2 regions of the Brachybacterium sp. NPDC056505 genome follow, and region 2 is predicted to be linked to the other one. Evidence: predicted binding sites of a transcription regulator. Region 2 holds the regulator's gene; the other holds the start of a gene.

Region 1 (3,988 bases), on a different contig from region 2:
TCGGGCGCGCGTCAGTGCGCGGGCTGCTCACGCACTGCGTATGTCGGGCCGCCGCTCCTCGTCGCGGATCCCCGCGGCGCGTCGGCGGTCGCGCTCCCAGCGCAGGTCCTCGATCCGGTGGATCGGCGGGAGCAGGGCCGGTTCCCCGTCGGACGCATCGTCCTCGGGTGCGGTCATGGCTGTCGGGGGCACGGCCGATGGCGGCGTGCCCGGAGGGGTCATGCCGGGTGGTGGGGCCTCGACGGGAGGGCCGCCCGGCGGCAACCCTGCCAGCGGGCTCGGCGACACCGTGGCGGTGCGTCCGAGCCTCGATCTCCAGTGCACGCGGTGCGGATCCGTCTCCTCACCGGCTCTCTCGGCCGTCCCGAGGAGCTCCTTGGTGCTGTTGCAGTGGGCGCACAGACCCTGCCCGTCGTCGGCGCTGGTCGCACCGCCCTGCGCATGGGGCTGGATGTGGTCGATCTGGCGGATCGAGGACGCGCAGTAGGGCCCCGCGCAGCGGAAGTCCCTGAGCCGGACGAGGTACCCGAGCCTGGCGGGGAACGCCCGGGCGCGGGATTCCATGGCGATGAGCTCGCCGGAAGCGGGATGGGTGAACAGACGCCGGAGCGTCAGCCGGGACTCCTCGTCGAAAGGGTCCGCTGCGGCGGTCTCCGCGGGCTCCTGCGGCGAGAGCAGGTCGTCGTCGGTGAGCGTTCGGCGGTCCTCCGGCGTCGCGTCGGCCGTGACGGGCATGTCCTGTGCGGGTGCGCTCTCTGCGGGTGCGCTCTGCGGGGCGTCGCGCTCGGGGCGGGGGAGCCGCTGGACGATCTCGTCGCGCACGGTGCGCGGCGGCACCACTCCGTAGCCCTCGATCATCGCCGGGTCGCCGTGATCCGGCGCGATCAGAGTGCGCTCCGTGATGACGACGCCGACCTCCAGGTGCACGGGGTCCATCTGCTCATCGCCCCCGAGCAGGGTGTCGGAGAAGAGGTCCGCCATGATCTGCGCGTGGGCGCGTGTGTCCCCCTGGGCCTTGAGCGATTGCGCCTCGATGGTCAGCTTGCGCTGGATCGCGGCGCAGTCGAGCGCCGGGAGATGTGCGTGGACGTGCCCCATGCCGTGCGGCCCCGGCGTGACCGTCACGCCGCGCTGCATGCGCGCCCGCACGTGGCGCCCGTCCTCGCCCCGGGGGTCGAGCTGCTGAGCGAGGGCCGAGACCTCCCGGCCCCACTGAGCCGGTGAGGCGCCGTCGAGATCGGGCTCGCGCGAGGCGATGATCCGATCGACCTCCCCCCGCTGCTCCGGCCGGAGCGGGCCGCTGCTGCGCCCGATCGCGTGGGCGGCATCGAGTCCGATGCGCCCGTCGGCCAGCGCCTCGAACATGCGCGGCATGTCCCGCACGAGCCGCCTGCCAGAGTGCAGCCGCGCAGAGGCGATGGCGGGGGAGACCCGTGACGCCATCCGGATCTCCCCGGCGGTGCGGCGCCCGTGATCGCGCTCGGCGACGCCCTGTGCCGAGTCCTCCTCGCGCAGACGCTCGTCGAGGGCGGTGGTCACGCGGATCTCGAGCGCGCCGAGGGCTGAGCGCAGCTGCTCGAAGGCGGCGAGGGTGTCGGAGAGCTCGAAGGCCGTGAGGTCGGCGTCCGCGGCGCCGAAGGGGCCGTCCGGACCCTTCGCGAGCTCTCCCAGCGCGTGGGCGATGTCGAGGAGCTCCAGCCCATTCCCGGGCGCCGCATCCGCCGCGACCATCTCGCACACGTGCTCGGCCTCCGTGAGCGCATCGCGCAGCACGAGCTGACGGGCATGACCAGGGGTGCGGCGGGGGTCGTCCCCGCCGCCCCTCATCGGCATGCACCGCATCGTGCCCGAAATGTCCATACCTCCATGCAACACCATCACCCGCCCGAGCACCAGTGCTCGAACGCATGTTCTAGTGTGATATGGCTCACTGCACAGAGGGATCACTCCAGTTCAGATGTCGGTCCGGTGATCAAGACTCCTCGACGACCCTGCAGCGCGAGGCTCGCGCGACCACCGCGCCCGCCCCGGCACATCGGGGCGGGCGTAGAATTCGAACGCGTGTTCGATCTTGGGTGACGGCCGGACAGGAGGAGGTGGAGCATGAGCACGCATCTGCAGATGCACGAGGCGCCGACGCAGGGGAAGGCATCGGCGCCGCACGAGGAGAGGACGCCGCCGAGGACGGCGGGAAGAGGCACTCAGGAGGAGCGGCTCGCCCGCGCTCGCGCCGCGCTCGGCGCCGCCGAGCGCACCACCGCGCGCCATGGCGGGAGGATCGACCGCACCGCGTTCTCCGCCGTCAGGACGACGGAGCCCGACGAGCCCGTCGGCCTCGGCGGGCCGACGGGGATCGTCGGCTCCGCCGGTCCCGGGGGAGCGTCCCGTCGGGCCCCGGCGTCCGATGCCGGTGCGGGGACCGCGCGGGTCCAGGCGGCCGACGAGCACAGCCGTGTGCCCCTGCCCCCGCCGCTCGCCCCGCTCGCTCCCTACGGATCCCTGCGCGCGGGGAGCACGGTCGCGGTCGACGGCTCCTGCTCGGTCTCCCTGATGCTCGCGATGGCCGCCGCGGCGGCGGGGGAGGACGGCTGGTGCGCGCTCGCGGGCATGCCGGACCTCGGCCTGCGCGCCGCGCGCGACGCCGGGCTCGATCTCGAGCGCCTCGCGATCGCCCCGGCCACCGCCGTCGAGGAGATGCCGCAGCTGCCGCAGGTGCTGTCCGCGCTCGTGGACGGGGTCGGCGTGCTCGTGCTCGGACCGCGACTGCGGTTGACGGCCTCCCTCTGGCGCAGCCTGACCGATCGCGCGCGGGCGCACGACACCCTGGTCCTCGCCGCCGCCCCCGTCGCCCGCGCTGACCTGCACCTGCGCGCCGAGGCGGAGTCGTGGGAGGGACTGGGACGGGGCACCGGCCGTCTGCGCCGGCGCACCCTGCGGGTGAGCGCCGCCGGGCGCGGGATCCCCGAGGGCCGCGCCGTGGACGTGGTGCTGCCCGAGGTGCACGGCCTCCTCGCCGAGGTCGCCGTGCCCGACCAGGCCGATCCCGGTCGGGTCGTTCCCGACCAGGCCGCTCCCGCACCGCTGCGCGTGATCCGGAGGGCGGGATGAGCGGGAGCGAGCTCCTGCTGCCCGGGGTCCTGCCCGCGGGCGAGGAGGATCAGGTCGATGAGGAGGAGCACCGTGACGAGGCGGAGCACGGCGGCACCCCGCCCGCGACGCGCATCGCGGCCGTCGTCGTCCCCGCCTGGCCGCTCCTCGCCGCGCGCGAGAAGCTCGCCCGGGAGAAGGCCGCCGGGGCGGGGAGCGGGGCCGGGGTCGCGGAGGAGGGGGCGCCGGCTCCCGTCGTGGTCATGGATCGCCACCGGGTCTCCCATGCCGATGCCGCCGCCCTCGAGGTGGGCGTCGGGATCGGGATGCGCCGCCGCGCCGCGCAGGCCGCGTGTCCCGAGGCCGTCGTGGTCGAGGCCGACGTCGAGCACGAGAGCGCCCTGTTCGAGCTGGTCGCGGCCGCCGTGGACACCGTCGCCGCGGGCGTGGACGTGCTGCGCCCGGGGGTGCTGCTGATGTCCGCACGCGGGCCCGCCCGCCACCGCGGCGGGGAGGAGGCCCTCGCCGAGGCGATCGTCGACGCGGTCGCCGAGCTCACCGGCTGGGACGCCGTCGTCGGCATCGCCGACGGCCCCTTCGCCGCGCTCCTGGCGGCGCGCTCGGGCAGGATCGTGCGCCCCGGCCGCAGCCGGGACTACCTGGGCCCGCATGCGATCGCCGCCCTGCGCGACGCGCCCGTCGGCCCCGGATGGGGGCACCGCGACCAGCCCGCGGCCGATGCCGACCGCACCCGCCGCGTGGACCTCGCCGAGGTCATCGACCTGCTCGAGCGCCTGGGCATCCGCACCCTCGGGGACTTCGCGGACCTGCCCGCGACCTCCGTCGCCGCACGTTTCGGGCCCGACGTCGCCCAGCTGCACCTGCTCGCGCGCGGGGGCGA
Region 2 (3,988 bases):
CCTCGTGGAGCCCGCGGAGATCCTCGCCGATTCCGAGGGAGGCGCCGGAGACCTCTATGTCGCGATGACCCGTGCGACCCAGCGACTGGACGTGGTGCACGCGCGGGAGCTCCCCGCGGGCCTCACCGGCACCGAGGCCGAGTCCTCACCCCGGACATGAGAAGACCGGCGGCCGTGGCTTCCCCTCCACGACCGCCGGTCGGCGGCGCGCCCGCTGGGCGCGCCCTGAACATCTTAAGGGCATGACGCCCGTGCTTCGGACCGTTTCCCACCGATCGACACGGATCCGCCACGAATCCAGCGGCTAGCGTGCCTCGGATCCGAGGCCGACGGCCGCTGCGCGGCTCAGGACGGGGCGCCGCCGCTGCCCGCGGAGGCGTCCTGACGCAGCTCGGAGATCGCGGACTCGAAGTCGTCGAGGGAGTCGAAGTCCTGGTAGACGCTCGCGAAGCGGAGGTACGCGACCACGTCGAGCTCGCGCAGGGGCTGGAGGATCGCGAGGCCCACGGCGTGGGCGTCGACCTCAGCCTGGCCGCTCTGGCGGATGGTCTCCTCGACCCGCTGGGCGAGAACGGCCAGCTGGTCGTCGCTCACCGGGCGGCCCTGGCAGGCCTTGCGCACTCCGGAGATCACCTTGGAGCGGCTGAACGCCTCGCTGACTCCCGAGCGCTTGAGGACCGCGAGCGATGCCGTCTCGATCGTGGAGAAGCGGCGAGAGCAGTTCGGGCACTGGCGACGACGCCGGATCGAGGCGCCGTCGTCGGCAGTGCGCGAGTCGACGACGCGCGAATCGGGGTGGCGGCAGAACGGGCAGTGCACGTCCTCCAGCCTACCGGGCGCACCGGAGGGCCGAGGGAGGGCCCGCGGCGCTCCCGCCGCAGCGCCCCGGCGGATCAGGCGGCGTCTACGCTTTCCTCGGGGAGCTCGAGCGACTGCCCCTCGGTGATGCGGGGGCTCGAGAGGCCGTTCAGCGAACGCATCTCGCGCACGAAGTCCTGGGAGTCCTCACCGGCGGGGGCGTACTGCTCGGCGTAGTCGCTGAGCGTGTCGCCCGCCTGCACGGTCACGGTGACCGGCTCCTGCGGATCGCCCGCGAAGGCGGAGGGGACACCGAGGACCAGGACGCCCAGCAGGGCGACGAGGATGCCCGCGAGGAAAGCGATGCCGGCCAGCAGGATGCGGCCGCGACGGGTGAGCTGCAGTCGAACACCCTTGCGAGCAGAGCCCTGCCCGGCGTGGGCCGAAGAGGTGGGGAGGGGAAGCATGGTGGCCATTGTCCGAACTCCTGTTCGATCGAATACGTGTACGACTGTAGGCCCGCCGTGCGCGACACGCAAGGCCTTCCTCGAACACATGTTTGGAATCAGGTCGCCCGACGCCTAGGCTGAGCGACGAGTCCCACTGAATCGCAGGGGTGGGACAGACGAAGCGAGGAGCCGCGCAGATGACCCCGACGACCTCTGGTCCCGACCTGACCGACGACGGCCTCACCGCGCGCCAGCGACGGATCCTCGAGACCATCACCGCCGCCATCGAGCGCCACGGCTACCCGCCGACCATGCGCGAGATCGGCGATGCCGTCGGCCTCACCTCCCCCTCCTCCGTCTCGCACCAGCTCCAGGCGCTCGAGCGCAAGGGATTCCTGCGCCGCGATCCGAAGCGCCCGCGCGCGCTCGAGGTCGTGCTGCCCGACGACGCCGGCGAGCCGACCCTCGCGCCCGTCGAGTCGATCGGCGCCGCCGCGGCCTCCGCGTCGGTGAGCGTGCCGCTCGTCGGCCGGATCGCCGCCGGCATCCCGATCACCGCGGAGGAGCAGGTGGAGGACGTCTTCACCCTGCCCCAGCAGCTCGTGGGCGACGGCGAGCTGTTCCTGCTGCAGGTCGTCGGGGACTCGATGGTCGATGCCGCGATCTGCGACGGAGACTGGGTCGTCGTGCGCTCGCAGCCGGTCGCGCAGAAGGGCGAGATCGTGGCGGCCATGATCGACGGCGAGGCGACGGTCAAGACCTTCGCCCAGAGCGACGGCCATGTCTGGCTGATGCCGCACAACCCCGCGTTCGCTCCGATCCTGGGCGACCACGCCGAGATCCTCGGCAAGGTCGTGGCGGTGCTGCGCGCCGTCTGACGCGCTCCTCCCACCCCCAACTCGCGCGCCTGCGATCCCCTGCGCGCGCTCGGCTCCTGCGGGCTCAGTCCCCCGCGCGGGCCAGTCGTCCGAGGGCGGCGAGCGCGACCTCGGGATCCTGCGTCGGCCACAGCGGCGGCATCGCCTCGCGCAGCACGGCCCCGTAGCGCTTGGTGCGCAGACGCGGGTCGAGCACCGCGACCATGCCGCGGTCCTCGTGCGAGCGGATCAGGCGACCGGCGCCCTGCGCGAGCAGCAGCGAGGCATGGCGCACCGAGACCTGCATGAATCCGCTGCTGCCCTCCGCGTCGGCCCGCTCCGAGCGTGCGGAGGTCAGCGGATCGTCGGGGCGCGGGAACGGCAGGCGGTCGATGGTCACCAGTCGGCACGTGCGTCCCTGCACATCCACGCCCTGCCACAGCCCGATGGTCCCGAACAGGCTCGCGGTGTCGTCGCCGCGGAACTGCTCGACGAGCCGGGGCAGGGAGTCCTCCCCCTGCAGGCCGACGGGCAGGTCGAGACGCGCGCGCACGTGCTCGGCGGCGACCTCCGCTCCCCGCCTCGACGAGAACAGGCAGAGCGCCCCGCCGCGCGAGGCCTCGACGAGCGCGGTGAGGTGATCAAGCATCGCGAGCGACGGGCCCTCGCGGCCCGGCGCGGGCAGGTGGGAGGCGACGTAGAGGATGCCCTGGCGGCGATAGTCGAAGGGACTGCCCACATCGATCCCGGCCCACGCGCTGCGGTCCTCGAGCGGGGGGACGTCCTCGGCGTCCATGCGTCGGCGCGAGCCCAGGCCGATGGCGCGGGCGGGCGGCTCGAAGCGCCCGCCGAGGGCGAGCGTCGCGGACGTCAGCACCGCGGTGGTGTCCTCGAGGATGCGTCCGCGCATGGCGCCGGCGACATCGAGCGGGGCGACCTGGAGGCTCGAGCGCCCGGTGCGCTCGGAGTGGGAGACCGAGACGACGTCGTCCTCGTCGGGCGCGGTGAGGCGCTCGCAGACGTCGACGATCTCCTGCAGGTTCGCGCGCACGGCCTTGCGGGCGCCGGCCGCCGTCGGGGCATCGCCGCCGGCGTCCTTGGCGTCGGCGTGGGCACCGCGGGCCTCCGTGCGCAGGTGGACGAGGGCATCGGCGGCGGCGCTGGGCAGGGCGCCCATGACCCTCCCGTCGGGCAGCTCGGGAAGGACCGTGTTCAGCTCCTCGCCGGCGTCGTCGAGGGCGGTCGCGGCGACGCCGAGCCCGCGCAGCTCGCGGACGGCCCCGCGCACCATGCCCACGGTCAACTGGTCGGTGACGGCGCTCGTCACGCGGGACGTGAGCTCGTGCGCCTCGTCGAAGACCACCGCATCGTGGTCGGGGATGATGCCGTGGTTGTCGAAGGAGTCGATCGCGAGCAGCGCGTGATTCGTGACCACGAGATCGACCTCGCGGGCGACGGCGCGGTTGCGCTCGGCGAAGCACTGGTCCACGAGCGGGCAGTGCCCGCCCAGGCACTGCGAGCCGGTCACCGAGACCTGGTGCCAGGCGCGGTCGGAGACGGGCATGTCCAGGTCGTCGCGGTCGCCCGTGTCGGTGAGCGCCGACCACTCGCGCAGCCGCTTCACCTGCTCCCCGAGGCGTTCGGAGGAGCCGCTCGCGGGATCGGCGGCGGTCTGGGAGAAGAGCGCCCCGGGGTCGATGTCGCTCGGGTAGCCGCCGTCGATCTTGTGCAGGCACAGGTAGTTCCCGCGCCCCTTGAGCAGGGAGAACGTGGGTGTGCGCGGGAGGTGTGGGGCGAGCGCCTCGACGATGCGCGGGAGGTCCTTGCGCACGATCTGCGACTGCAGGGCGATGGTCGCCGTGGAGACCACGACCGGCCGTCCCG

The links. The regulator LexA, encoded in region 2, represses DNA repair genes until DNA is damaged. The targets are predictions, from matches to a motif close to TCGAACANNTGTTCGA.
Region 1: ACFQ53_RS03245 (DUF222 domain-containing protein) is a predicted target of LexA. The motif match lies at 2,054-2,069, and genes of this name have one in related genera.

What each region holds. Positions count from the first base shown of each region.
Region 1 covers NZ_JBHTSV010000003.1:69,897-73,884, reverse strand. The annotation lists gene ACFQ53_RS03245 (DUF222 domain-containing protein) at 28-1,833, opposite strand; gene ACFQ53_RS03240 (hypothetical protein) at 2,104-3,108, shown strand; gene ACFQ53_RS03235 (DNA polymerase Y family protein) at 3,105-3,988, shown strand, end outside.
Region 2 covers NZ_JBHTSV010000023.1:10,400-14,387, reverse strand. The annotation lists gene ACFQ53_RS11925 (HelD family protein) at 1-160, shown strand, start outside; gene nrdR (transcriptional regulator NrdR) at 346-819, opposite strand; gene ACFQ53_RS11915 (LysM peptidoglycan-binding domain-containing protein) at 894-1,265, opposite strand; gene lexA (transcriptional repressor LexA) at 1,445-2,125, shown strand; gene ACFQ53_RS11905 (ATP-dependent DNA helicase) at 2,190-3,988, opposite strand, start outside.